Regions from separate parts of the Lactobacillus sp. ESL0261 genome, predicted to be linked through region 1. Evidence: riboswitches for the same ligand, from Rfam matches in the RefSeq annotation. Region 1 holds a riboswitch; the other holds the start of a gene.

The links. Region 1 has a riboswitch for FMN ahead of ribD (bifunctional diaminohydroxyphosphoribosylaminopyrimidine deaminase/5-amino-6-(5-phosphoribosylamino)uracil reductase RibD). Riboswitches for the same ligand answer to the same signal wherever they lie in the genome.
Region 2: linked by a shared signal. The riboswitch ahead of F5ESL0261_RS04880 (ECF transporter S component) and the one ahead of ribD (bifunctional diaminohydroxyphosphoribosylaminopyrimidine deaminase/5-amino-6-(5-phosphoribosylamino)uracil reductase RibD) in region 1 are both predicted to bind FMN.

What each region holds. Positions count from the first base shown of each region.
Region 1 covers NZ_REHN01000002.1:187,315-199,695, forward strand. Annotated here, with positions in the region: gene F5ESL0261_RS01345 (ABC transporter permease/substrate-binding protein) at 1-82, shown strand, start outside; gene F5ESL0261_RS01350 (ABC transporter ATP-binding protein) at 84-1,052, shown strand; gene F5ESL0261_RS01355 (response regulator transcription factor) at 1,231-1,917, shown strand; gene F5ESL0261_RS01360 (cell wall metabolism sensor histidine kinase WalK) at 1,922-3,076, shown strand; gene F5ESL0261_RS01365 (UDP-N-acetylmuramoyl-L-alanyl-D-glutamate--2,6-diaminopimelate ligase) at 3,121-4,692, shown strand; gene F5ESL0261_RS01370 (aspartate/glutamate racemase family protein) at 4,706-5,452, shown strand; gene F5ESL0261_RS01375 (hypothetical protein) at 5,601-5,795, shown strand; FMN riboswitch at 5,902-6,035, shown strand; gene ribD (bifunctional diaminohydroxyphosphoribosylaminopyrimidine deaminase/5-amino-6-(5-phosphoribosylamino)uracil reductase RibD) at 6,156-7,217, shown strand; gene F5ESL0261_RS01385 (riboflavin synthase) at 7,202-7,807, shown strand; gene ribA (GTP cyclohydrolase II) at 7,819-9,045, shown strand; gene ribH (6,7-dimethyl-8-ribityllumazine synthase) at 9,048-9,521, shown strand; gene F5ESL0261_RS01400 (BspA family leucine-rich repeat surface protein) at 9,825-12,323, shown strand.
Region 2 covers NZ_REHN01000006.1:304,074-316,454, reverse strand. Annotated here, with positions in the region: gene F5ESL0261_RS04910 (tetratricopeptide repeat protein) at 1-188, opposite strand, end outside; gene F5ESL0261_RS04905 (HU family DNA-binding protein) at 302-577, opposite strand; gene der (ribosome biogenesis GTPase Der) at 762-2,072, opposite strand; gene rpsA (30S ribosomal protein S1) at 2,132-3,337, opposite strand; gene cmk ((d)CMP kinase) at 3,411-4,085, opposite strand; gene F5ESL0261_RS04885 (LysM domain-containing protein) at 4,125-4,616, opposite strand; gene F5ESL0261_RS04880 (ECF transporter S component) at 4,721-5,407, opposite strand; FMN riboswitch at 5,490-5,604, opposite strand; gene F5ESL0261_RS04875 (pseudouridine synthase) at 5,634-6,353, opposite strand; gene scpB (SMC-Scp complex subunit ScpB) at 6,353-6,961, opposite strand; gene F5ESL0261_RS04865 (ScpA family protein) at 6,951-7,688, opposite strand; gene F5ESL0261_RS04860 (reductase) at 7,685-8,044, opposite strand; gene xerD (site-specific tyrosine recombinase XerD) at 8,054-8,953, opposite strand; gene F5ESL0261_RS04850 (S1 RNA-binding domain-containing protein) at 8,946-9,833, opposite strand; gene pyk (pyruvate kinase) at 9,996-11,765, opposite strand; gene pfkA (6-phosphofructokinase) at 11,795-12,381, opposite strand, start outside.

The DNA.
Region 1 (12,381 bases):
TGAAGTAAACGTTAAAAATATGGATCCGGGACAAGTTGCACATAATTTTTTAGTAAAACAGCATTTGCTTAAGGAGAAGTAAGATGACTTCAGCGATAAAATTTGATCACGTAAAAAAATCGTTTGCTGATAAAGTAGTAGTAAATAACCTTAATCTCGATGTTCAGCAAGGTGAATTATTTGTTTTAGTTGGCAACTCCGGTAGTGGGAAAACAACATCTGTTAAAATGATTAATCGTTTGGAAGACCCAAATTCTGGCCTGGTTTTAGTTAATGAACGGCCCACTACAGAATACAATGTGCAAAAATTGCGCTGGCAAATTGGCTATGTTTTGCAGCAAATTGCACTTTTTCCCAACATGACAGTTGCTCAAAACATTACTCTGATTCCGGCGATCCAGGGTAAGAGCAAGAACCTTGATGAAATAGCTGCACGATTATTAGAAAAAGTGGGGTTAAATCCGCAAGAATATGCCTCAAGATATCCGCATGAATTATCTGGTGGGGAGCAACAGAGGATTGGAATACTACGGGCAATTGCTTCTAAGCCGCCTATTGTCTTAATGGATGAACCGTTTAGTGCCCTTGATCCACTCTCACGGGCAAATTTGCAAAAACTGGTTGTTGACTTGCATCAACAGCTTCATAACACCATTATATTTGTCACTCATGATATGAATGAGGCGCTGCTTTTGGCGGACAGAATTGGTATTATGAAAGATGGGCAATTATTGCAGGTGGACAAACCGGAAGAAGTTTTAAGACACCCGGCAAATGACTTTGTGAGAGACTTTTTTAAAGGCAGTTGGGGCAATAACTTATACGAAACGCCTTTGAGGCAGGCGGCTTTATTTAATAAATATAAAAAAGATGCTTTAAGGTCACTGCCTGATATGATGGTAATTGGTGAAGAAGAAACTATCGCCAGGCTGCTGCAACTGTTGTGCGATCATGAAGCAGTGGCAGTGCAAAACCAAAATAAGGAACTTTTAGGATATATTGATCGACAGTGGATAGTGGAATATTTAAATGGTATTAGTAATTTAAACTAAGAAAGCAAGCTGGAAAAACCCAGCTTTTTTAATAAAATAATAAAGTTATGCTTGAATATTAGTAGTTTGTTACAAAATTGTCTAAAATATTAGACATAGATTCTGCTACACTATATTTAGTAGAATATAAAAATAAAACGAATATAATCAATAAGTAAAAAGAAGGGAAATTAGCCCTATGAAAATTTTAGTTGTTGACGACGATAAAGAAATCGTCGAATTGTTAAGTATTTATCTTAAAAATGAAGGGTATACCCCAGTTGTTGCCTACAGCGGCAAAGAAGCAATTACGAAATTAACTACCACGCCTGATATTGCATTAATGATTTTGGACGTCATGATGCCTAACATGAGTGGAATTGATGTTATTAAGGAAGTTCGTAAGGATTCAGACATTCCTATTATTATTGTGTCTGCCAAAACTGGTGATATGGATAAAATTCAGGGATTAATCACTGGTGCAGATGATTATGTTTCTAAGCCGTTTAATCCCCTAGAGGTAATGGCGCGGGTTCGTTCACTTTTGCGTCGCAGTCAAAAGCAGGTCAAAGATGATGAACCTGACATTCTTGAGGTTGGACCGCTGATTATTAACCGTGATTCACATGAAGTGAAAACGATTGATGGCAAAGATATTCAACTGACTGCATTGGAATTTGGTATTCTGTATCTTCTTGCCAGTCACCCTAACCGCGTGTTCTCTGCTGATGAAATTTTTGAACGGGTTTGGCAACAAGAATCGATAGTTTCTGCCAAAACAGTCATGGTGCATGTTTCCCACTTGCGCGACAAGATCCAAACAGCCACAGGCGGCGAAGATGTTATTCAAACAGTTTGGGGTGTAGGCTATAAAGTTGAGGCTTAGCTAGATGAAAAAAGAAAGAGTCAAGCTGACAGCTGCTGAAAAAAGCGAGTTGTTTGCTGAAGGCGTTATAACGGTGATCTTGCTGTTATTGTTAAACCTATCGGTGATTATTTTAATCAACTTGACAATTTTACAAAATAAAAACCTGGTTAATGGTATTTATTTTTTAAAAAGGACCATTACTTTTGCTGGTGGACGCCATTTATGGTCTTGGCAAAATACCTTTATCATTTTTATGGGTGTTGGTGATTTGATCGTGCTCTATTGGCGCTTAATTCGGCGTTATCATCAAATGCAGTTAAGGCACGTTATTTCTGAATTGCATTATATTGCCAAAGGACATTTTGATCACACAATTTCTTTTAAAGTTAAAACAGACTTGCAGAAAGTAATTGATTCGATTAACTCATTAGTGGATAGTACAGTCAACGCCATTAATGAAGAAAAGGCGATTGAAAAGTCTAAAGATGAACTAATCAGTAATGTTTCTCACGATATCAGAACGCCTTTAACTTCTATAATCGGTTATTTAGGTTTGCTTAAATCGGGGGTGTCGGATCCAGCAGATCAGCAAAAATATCTTAATATCGCATATATGAAGGCAGAACAAATGAAGTCATTGGCTCATGATCTGCTTGAGTATACAACGTTAAAATCAACCAGTACCAAACTAAACTTGTCCTCTTTACATATTTTTTCTATGTTAGAGCAGGTGGCAGCAGGTTTTGAATTTGAGGGTCAAGAAAAAGGGATAGTATTTAACATAGAAGCAAGACCCAAGAATTTAACGATTGAAGCCGATGCGGAAAAGTTAGTACGTGTTTACAATAATCTCATCACTAACGCTTTGAAATATGGTACAGGGGCAACCCAAATTAATTTGATTGCTAATTTGGTCAACAACAATGAAGTGGAATTACGGGTAGAAAACAATGGTGCCCAAATTCCTGAAGAGTCGTTAAAAAAAATATTTGAACGGTTCTATAGAGTAGAAGGATCTCGGAATACTAAAACAGGTGGTACAGGCCTGGGTCTATCAATTACCAAAAGCATTGTTGATCTTCATCACGGCAAAATTCGTTGTGAATCTGATAAAGATTGGACACGTTTCATTATTTGTCTGCCTTTGAACCTAAAGAGTGAAAAAACTCCAGCATAGCTGTGGTATAATTTTGACTGAGATATTAAATAGAGGAGTATAGCATGAGTATTTCTTTAAATACCTGTATTTTAATTTTAAAAGAGCACCATCTGCTTAAATCAAGTGCTGTTCAGGACACCGTCCCATCTAAAATGGAATATGTGTCATATGATTCACGGGATGTTCAAACCAATACACTGTTCTTTTGTAAAGGTGCTGGTTTTCGTCCTACATTTTTGTCAATGGCAAAAGCAAATGGTGCCAACTGTTATGTAGCAGAGCAGCCATATCCAGAAGGCAAGGGAATGCATGCACTGGTTGTGCGCAATGTTTCTAAGGCAATGGCTCTATTGTCTGCAGCCTTTTTCCGCTTTCCTCAAGATGATTTATATTTAATTGCTATTACTGGTACTAAAGGTAAAACCACTTCTGCTTATTTTCTAAAAGGAATGCTGGATCAAGTCAATGGTGGCAAAACAGCACTGATTTCTTCGGTCAACACAGTTGTAGGTCAGGGAAAAGATGATACTTTTAAATCCAGCTTAACCACTCCTGAATCACTTGATTTGTTCCGTGATATGCGAACGGCTGTGGACAATGGTATGACGCATATGGTTATGGAAGTTTCAAGTCAGGCATATAAGAAAAACAGGGTGTTTGGACTAACTTATGACTTAGGCTTTTTCTTAAACATTTCACCCGATCATATTGGACCTAATGAGCATCCTAACTTTGCTGATTATTTACACTGCAAACTGCAGTTATTGGTTAATGCGCGCAAGTGTATTATTAACGCTCAGACTGACCATTTTGACGAAGTTTATGCTGCTGCCACGACTACTACTGATCCAGACAGTATCTACTTGTTTGCTGACGAAAAATTTAGCAATCCGAACCTAAAACAGACAATTGATTTTCGGTTTGCAACCGAAAAACTTGATATGGCTCAGACTAAATTTCAGGTATTATGTGTCAGTGACAAAGCAAAGCAGCTTAAAATAGCTGGTGATTACCAGTTAAAGATGCTGGGTGACTTTAATGAATCAAACGGTACGGCTGCAGTAATTGGAGCCGGACTGGCCGGAATGGATCATGACGATGCTGCTAAAGGAATTAGTCAAGTAACAGTTCCTGGACGGATGCAGACAGAAGTGACCAAAGACCATGGTGTAGTGGTTGTAGATTATGCACATAACGAAGCTTCCATGATGGCACTTATGGGCTTTATGCAACGTGAATTTAATAATCCAAAAATCATTGTTGTTGTAGGTGCGCCTGGTGATAAAGGAGTGTCCCGTCGACCTGGCTTTAGTCACAGTTTAAATGTATATGCGGATAAAGCTTTTTTAACTACTGATGACCCTGGATTTGAAGATCCAAAAGAAATTGCACAGGAAATTGATGCCGGCATTGATCATTCTAAAGTTGATGTGACAATAGAACTTGACCGTAAAAAGGCCATATATGATGCTATCAGTATGTCAAATAAAGGAGATATTGTTCTAATCTGTGGTAAAGGTGAGGACGGTTTTCAAAAAGTGCGCGGTGTGGATACTCCTTATCCCTCTGATATTACAGTTGCACAAGAAGCAATTGATGAACTTGAAGGACAAAAAGAGCACTTTAGAAGTTAGAAAAGCAGGTATAATGAAACATTTTTTTAGTATTATTGGCGGTATGGGTACGATCGCAACGGAGAGCTTTGTTCGCATGATTAATCACCGCATCAAAATTACTAATGATCAGGACTATTTAAATTATATTTTGGTTAACGATGCCCAAGTTCCTGATCGCACGGCTTATATCAAAGATCACAACCAACCCAATTTTTTCACTGCTTTGCGTGAGGATGTGCTCCAGCAAGCACAACTAAAGCCTGATTTTTTTGTAATGCCATGTAACACAGCTCATTATTGTTATGATGACTTGGCCAAACTGACAGACATACCTTTTTTGCATATGATGCGCATTGCTGTTCATAAGTTTATAACCGATTATCCACGAGAGAAAAAAATTGGTTTAATTGCCACCGAAGGATCAATTTACGATCATTTGTATGAAGATGAGATTAAAGAAGTAGGGCGTGAGGTTGAAATTGGAGGATCTGAGATCCAGCCAATGGTTACTGAACTGATTTATTCAAATATCAAGGAAAAAGGTGTGGTTAATGGCGAACTTTACCACCACATATTGCAAACAATGCATGATCAATATGGGTGCAATGTGATTTTACTTGGCTGTACTGAATTGTCGCTGGCTCAGGAAAAAGCTCCAGATCATCCTTATAATGTTATCGATCCACAGGTAATCTTGGCTGACGTAGCAATTGAACTGGAACTGAAAATACGTGCGGGAATGGATCCAAGAACAGCTATAGAGAAATATATGTATTAATAAAACGTAAGTTTTACATATTAAATTAAAATAGACTAGTAATCAATTTGATTGTTAGTCTATTTATTTTGCCAAAAAAAGTTGACAATGTTATCACTAAGTAGTAGTGTATTATAAAAGTAATACAGTTAAAAATAGGAGGGCTAAGATGCTATATCTTTTGTATATATTTATTAGCATACTGATAATTGTCACTACTAATTTAGCAGTGACAACAATTTTGAGTATCAGAGACGCTTATTGCAATCATCTTAAAGATCATTCGTCATTTGGCACTGCCTTTAAAAAATATTTTGGTAAAAACAATAATATTCCTCTCCATTTGTCTGATTGGAAGTTTTAAGGAATAATTTATTTAAGTTTGAGCTTATCATGTATTTAATTATATAAAACAATAAATTGCTATTGCCGATAGGGCATAACTATATTATACTAAAAACAGTTGAATACGGTTTCTTCGGGGCAGGGTGTAATTCCTTACCGACGGTGACAATTAATGATTGAAGTCCGTGACCCGCGTTTTGCGGTGGAACTAGTGCAAGTCTAGTACCGACAGTTAAAGTCTGGATGGGAGAAGAACAAACAAGATTAAGCAGAAAACTCGCGTCGTTATTAAACTTCGCTGAAATCTTATTTGATGAATAAAAAAATAAGCCTCGTTGATTTTATCAACGAGGTTTTTTAATGCTTAGGAAGTGAAATAGTGCAGGATAGAGATTATATGCAAATGGCAGTCCAAGAAGCTTTAAAAGCCCAGGGAATGACTTGGACAAACCCATTAGTTGGTGCAGTTTTGGTTAAAGATGATCAGGTTTTAGCAACTGGCTACCACCATCAATTTGGTAAAGAACATGCGGAAGTAAATACACTGTCGCACTTAGCCGATCCTAAACAAGCGCAAGGAGCAACTCTATATGTTACCTTGGAGCCTTGCAGTCATTATGGTAAACAACCACCTTGTTGCAAAAAAGTAGCCGAAGCCGGAATCAAAAAAGTGGTTATCGGTCAGGTTGATCCTCATCAAATTGTAGCAGGCAAAGGCATTAAATATCTTAAAAATCATGGGGTGCAGACTGAGGTTATTGGTGGCACTGAAAGTTTAAATGTTGCGTATAACTTTTTTTATCAGCAAAAAAGACCGTTTGTAACGCTTAAATATGCAATGTCCATTGATGGCAAAATTAATGCTGCAGACAAAAGAAGAACAATGTTGACTGGGGATGCGGCTCAAGTAGATGTACAAAAATTGCGGTTGCAAAATCAAGCTATTTTAATTGGCGCAAACACATTACGCATCGACAATCCGCTGTTAACTGTCAGAATAAAAAACTTACCACATCCTCCTATTAGGATTGTGTTAACTAAGGATGCCAATCAGCTGGATTTTACTAGCCAATTATTTAAAGCTCGCGGTCAAATTTGGCTACTGAGTGAAACAAACTTAACTCAAAATGTTGGAGAAAATGTGTGCTGTTATACTGCTAGCAAATGGACACCCCAAAAGGTAATCCGGCTTTTGGCTGAACATGAAATTCAATCGTTGTTAGTTGAAGGTGGAAGCAATGTACAGGCTCAATTTGTGGCAGCAGGTTTGGCGGACGAGATAGTAACGTACGTAGCCCCAATAGTTTTAGGCGGCACCGGTTTACCAGCTGTGTTTGGTCAGCCTGCAGCAACCAAAAGTGACTATCAACTTTTGGATGTTAAGAGATTCAATCAAGATATCAGAATACGCGTGAGGAGAAAAGAATGTTTACAGGAATAATTCAGGCAACAGGCACCATTACTCGTTTAGAAATTAACGCGCAACATGCCAGATTGGGCATCTGTGCTTCTGCATTAACGCCAGCAGATTTGCCATTAGGAGCAAGTATTGCCGTGAACGGCATTTGTTTAACCATTACTGACTGGAGCGAAGAAGACTTTGCAGTTGATGTAATGCCAGAAACAATGAGAAGAACTAATCTAGGCAAGTTGCAAAAAGGAAGCTTGGTAAATTTGGAGCCCTCACTAGAGCTAAACGGCAAACTTGATGGACATATTGTTGCAGGACACATTGATACAACAGCCGAGCTGGTAAAACGAGTTGAAAACGAAAATTCTATTGAATTGGAATTTCAAGTACCACATAATTATGATCCCTTTATTGTTGAAAAAGGATCAATTGCTATTGATGGTATTAGTCTAACAGTCACGATGGCAGAGAATAATCATTTTGGAGTAAGTTTAATTCCTTATACTATCCAAAATACTACGCTTGCACATTATCAGGTCGGTGATAAAGCAAATATTGAAGTGGATATGATTGGTCGCTACGCAGTTAAGCAGATTCAGGCTTGGGAAAAAGAATTTTGATGGAGAAAAAAATGACAGAACAATTGAATGAAAAAATGCAAAAAGTATTACAGCATATGTTAAAAGGTGGATTAGTTATTGTCGCTGATTCGCCTCAACGTGAGTCTGAAGGGGATATGATTGGCTTAGCAGAGAAGGTTACACCGCAAGCGGTTAATATGATGATTACTAAGGCTCGTGGATTATTATGCGTACCAATGAGCAAAGCGTATGCCGACCGTCTGCAATTGAAACCAATTGAAACTGGCTCGAACGATACTTTTGGCACGGCTTTTACTCTTAGTGTTGACTCCACTGAAACTACTACGGGAATTTCAGCTTTTGACCGTGCGAAAACAATTAAAAAGTTAGCTGATCCTAATAGTCAATGGGCCGATTTTTATCATCCTGGACATGTTTTTCCGCTGGTAGCTAAAGAAGGTGGCGTGCTGGAGAGGACTGGTCATACGGAAGCAGCCTTAGATTTGGCAAGACTAGCTGGCGTTGCTCCTGTTGGCTTTATCTGCGAATGCATTAAAAAAGACGGAACGATGGCTAGACGTAAAGACTTGAAAGCTTTAGCGGAAGGACTAGGCATTCCTTATTTGACCATTGAAGAGTTAATTGAATACCGTAAAAACCAGGAAAGCAAAGATTTGGGGATTGAATCTTTTACTAAGGTTGATTTTCCTACCAAGTACGGTCACTTCCAGCTTGAAGGGTTTAGAGATACCAAGCACCCTGAAAAGCAACCGACTTTGTTAATCAGTAAGGGTGAAGTTAAAAAAGGTGAGCCGCTTTTGTTGCGGCTTCACAGTGAATGTTTGACTGGGGATGTTTTTGGCTCTAAACGCTGTGATTGCGGCGCTCAATTGGCTGAAGCATTAACTAAAATTGAAGAAAATGGTTCAGGAGCGGTTTTATACTTGCGTCAAGAAGGTCGGGGAATTGGCCTTGAGAATAAATTACGTGCTTATAAGCTGCAAGATGAGGGTATGAATACAGTAGAAGCTAATCAACATCTTGGCTTGCCGGTTGATGCTCGCCGCTACAATGTTGCTGCTGAAATTTTAAGACAAAAAGGCGTTAGTGAGGTTAATTTGATGACCAATAATCCTGACAAAGTGGCACAATTAGAAAACTATGGTATTAAAGTTGCGAAACGAATACCAGTTGAAGTGGGCATGACTGAAGAAAATAAAAAATATTTAGCGACTAAAAAACATGAAATGAATCATATTTTAAATGAGGTGGATTAATTATGAAAGAAATTAACGGAAACATTGCTCAAGGACAAAATAAAAAGATTGGGATTGTTGTTGCTCAGTTTAATGGTGTGGTAACCGATCGACTCCTTTCTGGAGCTGTATCACAATTAAAAAAATCGGGCGTGAAAGATGAAAATATTGTGATTGTGAGAGTACCTGGAGCATTCGAAATTGCCCGCACAGTCAACTGCTTGGCAAAGAGTGGCAAAGTCGATGGCATCATTGCATTAGGAGCAGTAATTCGTGGCGAAACAGCTCACTTTACCTACGTTTGTGAAGGCACTACCTCACAGTTAGCAGCAGCATCAGCAAATGGCACAGTGCCAGTGATGTTTGGCGTGCTAATGACTGATACGGTTGCACAAGCAACTGATCGTGCCGGTGGTAAATCGGGCAATAAAGGTGCAGAATGCGCCACGGATGTGCTAGAGGTTTTAAATATAGAAGAGCAAATTAAACAATTATAATTGCTACATTTAACCACTGTTCATAATGACTAGAAAACAAGTCGCTTCTACTATCAGAAACGACTTGTTTTATTTTTTAATTAATGATTATGTTATTATCAATTATATATTATATAAAAACTATTAATGTTATTTTATATCTTGAATTTTATTGCGATATTTTAATTTATTTATCATTATTTTAGTAAAAATAATTTAAAATAATCTTGCTTTGTTATTATTTAATATATATAATAAAGATGTAATAATATACATACTTTTTTCGGATAGACAAAATAGTTGAATTTATGTTAGGAGGTAAGAATGAATAAAGGATTAGATCACAATAAGCGGACTGGAGCACTGCTTTTTAGCAGTTTAACGGCAGCTGCACTAGGTTTGATGAGTTTGAATACTAATGTGGTAAAGGCTGATAGCAATTCAGGAACACAAGACACTGCACAAAGCTTTAATAAGAATGATAATGATAGTCGTGTTGAAACTCGAGTAGCAAACAATACTGTATCTCAAGCAAATAATCAGGTCGTTACTACTAATAATGCGAATACCACAGCACCAGAAGGAAATGCTAATGGTACTACAGATGATGCAGATGAAAATCAAAATGGAACTGTAAACTCACCGCAAGGTACAAATACAGAATCAGATTCTCAAACTTCTGCTGGTAATGATCAACCAGAAACAGACATTACTAAGAATGAAAATAAAATTAGTACAAAAACTACAAAAGAAGGTAAGTGGGGTAATGCTAAGTTAAGTTACGATAGTGATACTAACGTATTAACTGTGAGTGGTAGTACAGATAAGGAAAACCCAACCATTATAGATAAAAATGCTGGTATGTTAGCTCTATTTTTCAGTCCAACTGGACGAGGCCCTGAGGTGGCGAAGGTTAAAAAGGTAATCTTTGTCGGTCATTTTAAAATTGTTGGCGAGGTCAGGTCAATTTTTATGAGGCTTAGTGGCCTAACTGCTATTGAAGGCTTACAAAACGTTGATACTTCGGAAGCGACCACCATGTATTGCTGGTTTTACCAATGTAATAGTCTTGAAAGCGTAGATCTATCTCAGTTTGATACTTCGCAAGTTACAAGCATGGAATCTATGTTTGATGGCTGTAAAAATCTTAAAGAATTAGATTTGCAGAATTTTAATACTGCGAAAGTTACAAATATGACATGTATGTTTGCAGGGTGTGAGAGTCTTAAAAAATTAAATGTTACCAAGTTTGACACCTCTAATGTCACAGATATGTCATATATGTTTAATCACTGTGCAAGTTTGACTACCATTGATGTACATAATTTTGACACTAAAAATGTTGAAAATATGAAAGCAATGTTTAGTATGTATTATTATGGCGCCAGTGATACGAGTATAGTATTCGGTTGGGATTCCAGCCTTGTCTCACTTGATCTTTCTAACTTTAATACTAGTAAAGTTACGGATATGTCATTTATGTTCATGAAATGTACAAAGCTAAAAGATTTAAACATTTCTAGCTTTGACACCTCTCAAGTTACAACTATGAATAGTATGTTTCAAGGATGTAATAAGTTAACATCTTTAGATCTTAGCAACTTTAAAACCGCAAATGTTACGGACATGTACGGCATGTTTCGAGATACGAATAGTTTAATCAGTTTGAACGTGTCAAGTTTTGATACAACAAATGTAACTAACATGGGGGAAATGTTCTATCTCTACGCTGATACTTACCATGGCGAGAAGTATCCTGAACTTTCGAACTTACGGACTCTAGATATCAGCAATTTTAGAATTAGCGAAAAAACTAAATGTGGCTATATGTTAAATGGTCAAGTAGGATTGCTAGTTTTGAAATTAGGAGACAATGTCAAAAACTTTTCACAAATGGGTCTTAATACGCCAGGAATTTGGCTAAATGTCGGTCCTGGAAGAGAAATACAGCATCCTGAGGGCAAAGATCAATGGCCATCAGATGAATTGATGAAAAATTGGAATGGTAAAAAAGAAACATATGTGCGCCAAGCTACAATAACAGCACACTATCAAGATGAAGAGGGCAAGACGCTTGCGCCTGATGAGTCTTTCACTGGTACATATGGCACTAATTACGATTTTAAAAAAGATATTCCAGGATATACTTTAATAGCCACGCGGGGAAAGGTGTCAGGAACCATTGGAAAAGAACTGGATGACGTTATATTTGTCTACAAAAAGAAGGATTCAGACAATTCAGGCTCAAACGGTCATGGAACAAACTCAGGGATAAATGATAATAATACTATAGCAAGGGTTGAAGTTCATTATGAAGATGAAAACGGTAATCAAATCGCTCCTAATGTTATTTTAAGCGGTAATGTTGGTGACGGCTATCAAACTGAAACAAAAGCTATTTCCGGTTATACGTTAAAGACTAGACCTAATAACGCCACAGGTTTCTTTACCAGCCAGCCTCAGGACGTGGTTTACGTTTACACGAAGAATGATCAAAGTGCTAAGGAACCAGGAAAAGAACCAGGACAGGAACCAAGCGACAATGACAATAGTCATAATTCTAGCGGTAATGCAAAGCCGAATAAGAATAAGAAGGGAACACATAAGACTAATAAAAAGGCAACTAAAGAAAAGAAGTCTACCAGTAAACCAAATGAAGGTCGTAGACAACCAGGTAAGTCCACTGGAGCAAGTAAAAAGACCAGAACTCTGGCTCAGACAGGTTCAGATTGGAAATCTCAAGTAGGTATGCTTCTCTCAGGTGCTTCAGCATTAGTTTTGAGTCTTTTAGGTGTGGGGATTAAACGCAAAAGAAAAGAATAATAACTTTTTAAAGCATACTAATTTAAAAAGTTAACTTAAATCAATCACTTCTATTATG
Region 2 (12,381 bases), on a different contig from region 1:
GGAAAACGAGCAATTAAACTGCGATATATTTCTTTTGCCAGATCTGAAAAACCCAATCCTACTAAATTTTCTGCCAATGAGGCTAAGATTTCAGGTTTATCCTTTTCTAAAGCTTTTTCTAATAATATTTTTTCTTGAGAAAAATCCTGCTGCTCAATTACATCAAGAAGCTTTTCAGAGTAGCTCATTCTCATTCCTCCATTACTAACTATCTATATTACCCAACTTAATCAGTTTAAATGATAACACACAAAAAGATGATGGCGAATTAGCCACCATCTTTTTAGATAAAACTATTAAGCTATTTAACAGCTTCTTTAAGAGCCTTACCGGGTCTAAATGCTGGTACAACACTTGCTGGAATTTGAATTTCTTTGCCAGTTTGTGGATTACGTCCTTTACGGGCTGCACGCTTACGCACTTCAAAAGTTCCAAAACCAATTAATTGTACTTTCTTACCTTTAGAAAGGTCATCTTGGATAGAACTAAAAATTGCATCAACTGCTGCAGCTGCATCTTTTTTAGTTAATTTTGTCTTTGATGCAACTTCAGTGACTAATTCTGCCTTATTTGCCATTGGGAAATCACCTCCTGATACTTGAATCTTATTTTAAGATTCCTAATTAATTCCTCAATTGAGAAACAAGGAATAAATGATTATTTAAATCACTATTTCCTTGATTTCAAAATAGCACAAAACCCCTGATACAACAAGCAATTTAAACTAAAAATGTGATTTTTATGCATTTGGTAGATACAAACTATTTTCTTTTTCGTGCAATTATCTTAATGGGGGTTCCATCAAAATCAAAATTTTCACGTAGCTGATTGATCAAGAAGCGTTGATAAGAAAAGTGCATTAATTCAGGATCATTTACGAAAACTACAAATGTCGGCGGATTAGTAGATACTTGGGTCATATAATAAACTCGTAATCTCTTTCCTTTAATCATTGGTGTTGGAACCAATTTGCTTGCTTCTAATAATAAATCGTTTAATACACTGGACTTAATTCTTTGTTGTTGATTTCGAAAAACTTTTTGTACTAGCTTCGGAATCTTTTCTATATTTTGACCAGTTTTAGCAGAAATAAATAATATTGGAGCATAGTCAAGATACTGAAATTCAGTTCGTATAGTTTGTTCAAAGTCCTTGCCGCTATTACTGGTTTTCCTTGGTAAATCCCATTTATTGACTAAAATAATGATGCCTCGTCCAGCATCATGAGCATATCCTGCAACATGTTTATCCTGTTCCCTAATGCCTGTACTTGCATCAAGTACCAAACATACAACATTAGAATGCTCAATGGCACCCATTGCTCTCATTACAGAATATTTTTCAGTTTTTTCGTAAACTTTTCCTCTACGCCTTATGCCAGCTGTATCTACAATTCTGAATTTTGTGCCATCCTGCGTTTTAAATGGAGTATCGACTGCATCTCGGGTAGTTCCTTCCTCGTTATTAACGATCACTCTTTTTTCGCCTACTAGACGATTGACAATTGAGGATTTACCTACATTTGGTCGACCAATAACACTAAATGATATTTGCTCATTATTATTCAAGCTTATGTCTTTGGGCAAGCTGGCCACTATTTGATCCAGCAAATCTCCAATACCTGTACCATGCACACTCGAAATCGGAATCGGATCACCAAAACCTAAACTATAAAAGTCATAAATGTCCATACGCTGTTCAGGATTATCTGCTTTGTTAACCGCTAAAATCACCGGTTTTTTTGTTTGATAAAGCATCTGAGCTATCCGTTCATCTAGATTAGTAACATGATTTGTAACATTAGTTAAAAATACGATGACGTCGGCTTCTTCAATTGCTATTTCTGCCTGTGCTCTGATTTCTTCTTCAATATTACTATCTTCCCAGGTAATTCCACCAGTATCTATTAAATCAAATTTATGACCTAACCACTCAGCTGGAGCATAATTACGATCTCTGGTAACACCGGGTTTATCTTCCACTATTGCTAAACGTTGATTAATAATACGGTTGAAAAGCGTTGATTTACCAACATTAGGCTGTCCTACAATTGCAACTACAGGTAAAACCATTTTTCAGCCTCCTTTTACAAATAAAAAAACCGACTCTAAAGTCGGCTTTTTTATTAAATTTAATGACGATCCTTTAATTGATCACCAATGATGTCACCTAAAGCAAAGCCACTGTCATCATTATTCATATACTTCTTGTTAACTGAATTGTGATTGTAAGAATTATGTGAGCGATTTCCTTCGCCATCAGAGTTCTTAGGTTCAGCAGCTTTCATAGAAAGTGAAATGCGACGTTCATTAGGGTCAATATTTAAAACTTTTACTTTAACTTTTTGACCAACTTTTAAAACATCACTAGGCTTGTCTACGTGTTTATATGATATTTCTGAAACATGAACTAAACCTTGAATACCATCAGCAACTTCAACAAAAGCTCCGAAGTTAGTTAAAGACTTAACTTCACCTTCAAATACATCGCCTTCGTGTAAGTCAGCTGTAGCTTGTTCGAATGGAGAAGGTTCAGTTTGCTTAATGGAAAGGGAGATGCGATGTCTATCATCATCAATACCAATTACTTTAACTTTTACATCTTGACCTGCCTTTAAAACATCACTTGGCTTGTCAACATGCTTATATGAAATCTCGGAGATATGAACTAATCCGTCCACACCACCTACATCAACAAAAGCACCAAAGTTAGTCAGACGAGAAACCTTACCTTCAACAACGTCACCCACAACTAATTGTGATGCAACATTATCAAAAGCTTCTTCACGTTCTTCTTCAATTAAGTCTTTGTGAGAAAGGATTAAACGGTTCTTACTTGGATCAATCTCTGTAATCTTGAGTTTCATCGTTTTACCAATAAATGGCTTAAGGTCTGAAACATAACGATTTGAAATCAATGAAGCAGGTAGAAATCCTCTTGTACCCACATCAACTAATAAACCGCCACGAACTGAAGAAGTGACTGTACCTTCAATTGTCTTGCCTTCTTCAAAGTCTTTTTGCAATTCATCGTAAGCTTCTCTTTCCTTTAAGCGGGTAACTGAGAAGAAGAATTCTCCGTTTTCTTTGTCACCGCCAGCTTTTCTCAAAACCAAAGCTTTGAGCTTATCTCCAGGCTTAACTGCTTCACGTAGGTCAACGTTGCGATCCGAAGTGTATTCACGACGAGGAATTACACCTTCAATACCGGCATTTTCAACACCAACATCGATTTGACCTTCTTCAACGTCTAATACTTCAACATCTACAATATCTCCGACCTCAACTCCTTGCATTTGCTTTAATGCATCTAAAAATTGATTACTGTTTTCTGACATTATTTACCTCCCAATATCATACTCTAATTTTAAATGAAAGTTTGATATTTTTCTACTGTTTTATACCCTTTTTTTATAGTTTTTTTTGACTTTTTTTAATTTCTGATAAAATTGCATTTACCACTTGATCAACACTCATAGAAGTAGTGTCTATTTCAATAGCATCTTGTGCCTTTTTTAATGGTGAAATTTTTCGGTGTGAGTCCTTATAATCTCTTTCTGAAATATCGTGCTCAATTTCTTCAAGAGACTGATTAGTTTTAATCCCTCTTTCTTTAAAATCTAGCATTCTTCTTTCAGCGCGAGAATGAACTGAAGCAACCAAAAATATCTTTACTGCAGCGTTGGGCAAAACCGTAGTTCCAATATCACGTCCATCCATCACAACGTCCATTTTGCCGGCCATTTGCCTTTGCAGACTGACCATTTTTTCCCTGATTCCGGCTAATGCCGAAACTTGAGAAACATTGGCAGAAATATCAGGAGTACGTATTGCCTGAGTAATATCTTTATTACCAGCATATATTTTTTGCTGACTATTTTTAAATTTAAATTCAATTTTTTCATGATCAATGGCAGTTAAAATACCTTTTTCATTGCCGTAATCAATGTTATTTTCTCGTGCAATCCAAGTCGAAGCCCGATACATTGCCCCCGTATCAATATATGTAAAATTAAGCTTATGGGCGATAATTTTTGCTACAGTACTTTTTCCAGCTGAAGCTGGACCATCAATTGCTATTTGCATTCCAATAAAAAAGGGACTTAAGTCCCTGTCCTTTCTAAATTATCTAATTCGTAAAGTTTGTCCTGTATCCACCTGGCTATTGGGATCAAGTTGATTCAACTCTGCCAATTGGCCAACTGAAATGTTAAAATGGCGGGCAATACTAGTCAAGGAATCCCCTTCTTGTACGACATATTGTTTAATCACAACATGTTTCTTTTTAGGCTTTTTTGGAGTTTTTTTAGATGATTTTGTCTTTGTTTTAGCCTTGGCTTTGGTTTCTTTACTTTTTACAGGCTGAACCGTAGCCTTTTTATTAGTATCTTTTTTCTTAGTATTTTCTTTTCTGGCAGCTTTACGTACTTCAACTGCTTTTTCGTTTGAACCATTGTTTGATGCCAAATTATGAACCACAGGAACAAGACCGATAAGAATAACTACAATCAGAATTATCAAAGCAATCCAGCCTTTTGATACGGAAGAATAAGTTTCTACTCTCGACTTTTTTGGACGCTTATAATGCTGATATGGTTCTTTTGAGTTATTATTCATCTGAAAAACCTCCTTACCTAACCTGTTTAATTTTAGCATATTTAACATTTAAGTGGACAAAAAAATCGGTCATTTACTAGACCGATTTACAATATTTTTAAGATTTAATTTCTAAGATTAAAATTTTTCCTTACAAAAGGTTTGAAAGTTCTCAGAACAGTTTCAAATAGTAAATAAACTACGACGCCATTGATTGTTCCTTTTAACAAGTTAAATGGAACTATAATGCCAAAAATATATGCACTCATTGATGGAATGTGTAGCAGTTTACCCAAGTAAACCTTTTCAGTAAAAGAAAGTAAACCAGAATATCCATGTATTGTCGGCAAATTAGGTACAGTAGTTACTGCATAAAAAGGCGTTAAAACCAATGCATTCAGTACAGAAAGTACAAATGCCATAGCTATAATACCGAGAATAATACCTAAAATTGGTTTTAAATATTTTTTAGAAAAATTTTTCTCATCCTTGCTAATATTCTTTGTTAAATAATAAAATGGCAAAGCAAAAGATATTGAAGCTAAAAAAGCTGCTGACTGTCCTACCAAACTAGGTAAAGCAAAACCTTTATAAATTAAATTAATCAGCATTCTGACAAATGCAATAAAAATACCAGGTCCTGGTCCGAATAAAAATGTCCCAATTGTGATTACGACATCCGAGAAGTCAAACTTTAAAAAACTAGTTATCGGCAACGGTATTTCCAAAAGCATTAACACATAGGCAATTGTACCAATTAAAGTATAAGCCAAAATATTAACTAAATTGTTTCTGCTTTTCTTTTGCAAAATTCTTACCTCCAAAAAAACTCGGTCTGTTGCTCCTAGCAACAGACCGAGTAAAAGTAAGCTTAAGATCTTGGCTTTTAGTTTAGTCTGTCTTCTTTCATCTAGACTCTAACTATCGGTATCTCAATAGATTCCACCACTTGCGTGGGTCGTGGACTTACACCACCGGTCGGGACTTTCACCCTGCCATGAAGACAACAAACTTATTTATCAAATTTCACATACTATACTAATCTACGTTTTTTAATCTGTCAACTTCTTCATGAGACAATTCTCGGTACGTTCCTGAAATAAGAGAGTCAAGTGTAAGAAAAGCGTATTTCTCGCGTGCTAATTTTTTCTCCTGGTGGTGAACTGCCTTGAACATTCTTTTTACTTGATGATATTGACCTTCATGAATTGTCAATTGCACTATTTGATTGTCCTTTTTACGATCAGTCCTAATAACCTTAACTTTTGCAGGAGCACAGCGATGACGATCAATTTTAACTCCATGCTTCAGCTGACTGATTTCATCAGGCGTCAAAATGCCAGAAATCTTGGCAACATAAACCTTGGCTACATTGTTTCGCGGATGCATCAATAAATTGGCCAGTTCACCATCATTAGTCATTAAAAGTAATCCAGAAGTATCATAGTCTAGTCTGCCGATTGGATATAGTCGATAAGGCAAATCTTTAAAATAATCGACAACTGTTTTTCTCCCCTTATCATCATTTGCAGTTGAGACCACTCCTCTAGGCTTGTAAAAGAGATAAGTATGCAAACTTTCTCTTTCAATGGGCTCACCATCAACCGTAATATTACTAAAAGTATCCACTTTAGTACCCAGTTTAGTTACTACATTGCCATCAACAGTGACTCGACCTTCAGAAATCATTTTTTCAGCCTTGCGCCTGGAAGCAATTCCTGCCTCAGCAATTACCTTTTGCAACCGTTCTAAAACCATTATTTTGCTCCTTTTTGAGTTTTTGCAATATTTTTATCAGCTTGTCCTTTAGCTGCAAACAAATCTATTTCACCTTCACTATTAATGCTATCATCTTCGAAATCTTCTATTAATGGTAAATCAGCCAAACTTTGGTACCCAAAGTATTGCAAAAAATACTCACTTGTTACATATAAATTAGGATGACCCGGCGCATCTTTTTTTCCATTAATTTTAACTAATCCACGCCAGATTAAAGTTTGCAGAGCCCCAGATGAATTTACGCCTCTGATGTCATCTATCTCTACACGTGTAATTGGTTGCCGATAAGCAATAATAGATAGTATTTCCAATGCCGATTGACTTAAGCTCTTTGATAAATCTTTTTGAAAAAAATTTTCGATTGTTTTACTAACTTCTGGTCTAGTTGTCAATTTGTAAACATCATTAAGATGTTGGATTTGTAATCCTGAATCAGGATTTTTTTGTAATTTTTCTCGTAAATTTTTGCTTATTTCTCGCAATGCAGGTTTGCCAACCTGCAAAAGTTCGCATAAGTTGCTGCTTTCAATGCCATTATCGCCGGCAACATATAATAACGCTTCTAACTGCGCCATTTTACTTATCATTACTACCAACTCTTTCCAAGTTCAGGTCACCAAACATCCTCTTTTGTTTTACCCGAATTTTCTGTTTTTTACAAAGTTCAAGCAGTGCAAGGAACATACCAATAACATCAGATAAAGTTTTCATTTTTTGACAACAGGCAAAAAAACTTAACCGCTTGTTTCGTGCCAATTCCTCTTGCAAGAAAGTACTCATTTCTTTGACGGAAGTTTCCTTTACTTCAACTGAAACAATATCAGGCTGTCTGATTTTCAGTCTTTGTAAAATAATAATAAAAGTATTAGCTAATTCAGTAGAAGTAATTTGTCCTTTTGGCAAAGGCTGAATTTTTTTGCTTTCTGGAGCACTTTCCTCTTTAGCAGCAGTAATTGGGACTTCCTCATTGCGCTTTTTGAAGTATGCTGAAACTTTTTTAAAAACCGAGTAAGTAATAAGCTGCTGTACTAATTCATCTCTTGGATCCTCTTGTTCATCATTTTCTTCAGTAAAATCATTTTGCGGAAGAAGAGATTGAGACTTAATTCGCAAAAGCATCGATGACATAACAAAATATTCTCCTGCAATTTTCAAATTAAGTTTTTGCATTTGGTGCAAATAAGCTAGATATTGGCTTGTAATCTGAGCTATTGGAATGTCATAAATATCAATTTTTTGCACTTTTATTAAATGCAATAGCAGATCCAAAGGGCCTTCAAAGTTAGGCAGTTCAAGGGTAAGGTTATCACTCATTTTTCTGTATCCTTTTTTAGATACTTAATTAAATAAATATATTCAGGAACAGCCGTAATAACTTTGCTGGGATTATTTTGTGCCAACTCTTGAACGGCTCTAGCTTCGTACTTAACTTTACGATAATCAGGAGCAAAAGAAATATAACGAATGATTACAAAATGTTTACTTGATTGTGTACCTACCACCCCTATAAAATTAGGAGCCTTGGAACGATAGAGATATAAGCAAAACTCGGCACTACTTTTATTTAATTGAATTTCATCCTTGAGATTAGCCAGATTTTTAAAATCAGATAGATAAGATAATAAGCCCATAGCTACCTTTTCTTTATCATTTTTACATTCAATTAGCATTTAACCACCTTATGTTCGAGGATGCGTTTTTTCGTAAACTTGTAAAATATGTTTTTGGGACAAATTTGTATAAATTTGAGTTGTACTAATATCTGAATGTCCCAAAATTTCTTGGACAACACGTAAATCTGCCCCATTTTCCAATAAATGTGTTGCAAAAGTATGTCTTAAAGTATGTGGAGTAACATTTTTTTGAATACCAGCCATTTTACAATAATGCTTAATAATTTGCCAAACGGCTTGTCTTGTTAAAGAGCCTCCCCTGCTATTAAGAAAAATAAAATCAGTGTTTTTGCCAATTTTTAATATTAATGGATCACGAACTTTTTCCTTATAGCTGTCTATCCAACTTAAAGCTACTTCGCTAATTGGAATTAATCGCTCTTTTGATCCCTTGCCAAAAACTTTGACCAGTTTCAGTTCTTCATGCAAATCAGTAAACTTGAGATTAATTAATTCGCTTACTCTAATCCCAGTTGCATACAAAGTTTCAAGTAAGGCTCTATCACGCAAACCCAACTGCTTTTTAGTATCAGGTTGTTCAAGCAAATTATTAACTTCATTAACTGTCAAAGCGACTGGCAAAGTACGACGCTTTTTAGGTGAATCTATTTCAAGCATTGGATTGAGCTTTTGAATATTCTGTCTTACCAGCCACTGGTAGAACTTACGCAAACTAGTAATTAAGCGGCTAATAGAACTTGTGGCCTTTTTTTGATCGCGTTGTTCTGCCAAAAAAGCATCGATGTCAACAGCTTGAGTAGGCCAGGAAGTTAAATTTTCCTTTTGTAGAAAACTTATAAATGAAGTTAGATCCTGTCTGTATGCTGTAATTGTGTTATTACTCAGGCCACGTTCAACCTGACTATATCTTAAATAATCTTCAACTTGTTCTGATAAATTAGTCATTTTGGGCATCTTCTGGATCTTTTAATAATGAGATGGAACCAGCATCTTTGTCTTCTTTTATGTATTTAGCTTTAAGTAAGTGTCCTAAAGCTCTCTTAAAGGCCGATTTAGAAATACCAAAATAATTTTTAATCTCCTGTGCGTCAGATTTATCGTAAAAAGGCAAAGTCTTATCTTTCTTCCTGCGCAAACTCATTAAAATCATTTGTGCATCATCATCAATTTCTTCAAAAGCTCGTGGCAGAGTACTCAAATTCAAGCGACCATATTGGCTGATACCAATCACCCTGCCTCTGAATTGCTCCCCCAAACGCAAGGGACGTGCCATTTGTGATGGATGAACGAAACCTAAATAATACTCTTTGGTGATTATAAATGCACCTACTTCACGGGCAGAATATACAGTACCAAAAATATCTTTATTCTTCATGTCATTGGGAAAATGAGCTGCCAACTGTTCAAAAATATTCTCATCCGCCAGTTTTGCCCAAATACGATTTTTTTCATCTGTTTCAAGGTGAACCAAAACCTGATCTTCAGGTTGGGGCCAACGCTCTTTGTCATAAGGCAAGTCGTCCATTGAAATTACAACATCTTTATCTGGCAAGCCAATATCGACAAAAACACCTAAATTATATTTTACTTCGGTAACTTTGCTCCAGCCATATTGGTCTTTTTGAGCAAAAGGTAAAAACTGCGTCATTTCACGATTATGCTGCTTATCATCGTATAAAAATCCCTTGATTTGATCTCCGAGCTGTGGCTTTTCTTCCTGTGTGATTTCTTTTCTTTTAAGTTCATAAGTAATGCCGTCGATTTGAACAAAAAAAGATTCTTCGTTTTGATCTATTATTTTTCCAGTTGCAATTGTGCCAAGCATGATTTTTCTCCTAAATCTAGAATGGGATCTGATAACAAGTATATCATTTTAAAGGAACAAATTGACATTAGTCAATCTAAATTTACCATTCGTTTGCCTAAATTTTATAACAAACAAAAATAGCCAGTAACAATCACTGGCTATTTTGATTCTTGTTTTTAATTAAAGATTTGAAACTTCGCCTTGATAAATAGCACCACGACGAGCATCAACAGTAATTGTAATGCCGCTGCCAATCTTTTCTGTTGCATCAGTAACTCCAACTACAACTGGAATTCCTAATGATAAACCGACAACAGCAGCGTGTGAAGTCAAACCTGATGCTTCCACAACTAAGCCTGAAGCCTTCTTAATTGCAGGCATGTAATCAGGATCAGTAGTTCTGGCAACCATGATATCTCCCTCTTTAACCTTGCTAATAGCTTCTTCAGCACTGTTAACAACGACTGTTTTACCAACAACAGAGCCATTACCAACGCCAAGTCCCTGAGCTAGCTTGCTGCCGATAATCTGTAGTTTCATCAAATTGGTTGTGCCTGAGTCGCCAACGGGTACACCAGCAACGATAATGACAAGATCGCCATCTTTAACGTAGCCTTGTTCTTTGGCAACTTTAGCTGCTAGATCAAACATATCATCAGTAGAATTTGGTTTATCAGTCAGTAAAGGCTGAACACCCCAAGAAATACCAAGTGAGTGTTGGATCTTTTCATCAAAAGTTAAAGCCAAAATATTTGCATTCGGACGGTACTTGGAAATCATTCTCGCAGTATAGCCAGAATTAGTAGCCGTAATAATAGTCTTAACGCCTAATTCTTGTGCTGTCCGCACAACAGATTCACCAATAGCTTCAGTAACGTTTGAACCTTTGTATTCTTCAAATCTTTGCAGAGCTAGAGTATTACGCTTAAGAAGTTCTTGTTCAGTTCTTTCATCAATTTCAGCCATGGCAGAAACAGATTTAACTGGGTACAAACCGTTTGCGGATTCACCAGAAAGCATAGTGGCATCAGTACCATCAAGAACTGCATTGGCAACATCAGAAACTTCAGCACGAGTTGGACGAGGATTTTCTTGCATTGAGTCAAGCATTTGCGTAGCAGTAATTACTGGCTTACCAAGTGCGTTTGCCCTCTTGATTAAATCTTTTTGAACAAATGGCACATCAATAAACGGAATTTCGACACCCATGTCACCACGAGCAACCATCAAGCCATCTGAAACCTGTAAAATTTCATCTGCATTATCAATACCTTCTTGTGATTCAATCTTAGGATAAATCTTAACATAATCACAGCCAGCATCTTCACAAAGCTTACGGATATCAAGAATATCTTGTGCCTTACGCGCAAACGAAGCAAAGATAAAGTTAATACCATGGGCTAAACCAAATTTGATGTCATCAGTATCTTTTTCAGTAATTCCTGGGAGGCGAATTTCGACGCCAGGTGCATTAACACCCTTCTTAGAACCGATAACACCCGTATTTTGAGCTTCACAAACTAATTCTTTCTTTTCTTCGTCTTTTTCTTTAATTAATAAGTCAACTAAACCATCATCAATTAAAACGTGACCACCAACGTGAGTATCACCATAAAGACCCTCGTAAGTAACGTGAATCATGTCCTTGTTACCAGGCTTAGAATCATCCATCGATACTCGAATTTGATCTCCTGTATTAATGGTAAACTTGCCACCTTCTTGATCAGTGGTTCTAATCTCAGCACCTTTGGTATCCAATGCTATACCAAGTACTAAACCAGTTTCTTTTTCAACTTGGCGAACCATTTTCATCCGTGATAGATGTTCAGCGTGGTCACCATGTGAAAAGTTGAAACGAAAAACATTTACGCCTGACTTAGCCAAAGCTGTAATAGTTTCAATATCATTTGAAGCTGGCCCTAAGGTACTAACAATTTTAGTTTTCTTCATTATGTAAAATTCTCCTCAAAATCGACTAATTATTTAGTCATTTCTTCATTTATATCAATTAACGATTCTTCACTAGCATGTTTTTCATCAAAAAGATCAAGAATATCATGGGTTTCCAATTTTCCATTCTCCATGCCGACAGCTAAACCGCCTTTACCGTCAAGAAGTAACTTAACCGCATAATTTCCCATCTTTGTAGCATTAATCCTATCGGTAACCGTGGGCGCACCACCACGCTGCATATGACCAATAACATTTGCCCTGCAATCGAATTCGCCGTATTTTAAAAGTTCAGCTCTAAAATCAGCAGCATCCATGACACCTTCGGCTAATATGATAATGCCATTATCTTTGCCATCTTTAAAACCGCGCTTTAATCTTTCAGCAATTGCTTTAATGTCATAACTTCTTTCTGGAACAACAATCGCATCTGCACCACTTGCTAAACCTACACGCATAGCAATGTCACCACAATTGCGTCCCATCACATTAACGACAAAAACACGATGATGACTGCTGGCAGTATCACGAATTCTATCGATAGCTTGCATAGCTGTATTGCAGGCAGTATCAAGTCCAATAGTATACTCAGTGTAGGGAATATCATTATCGATGG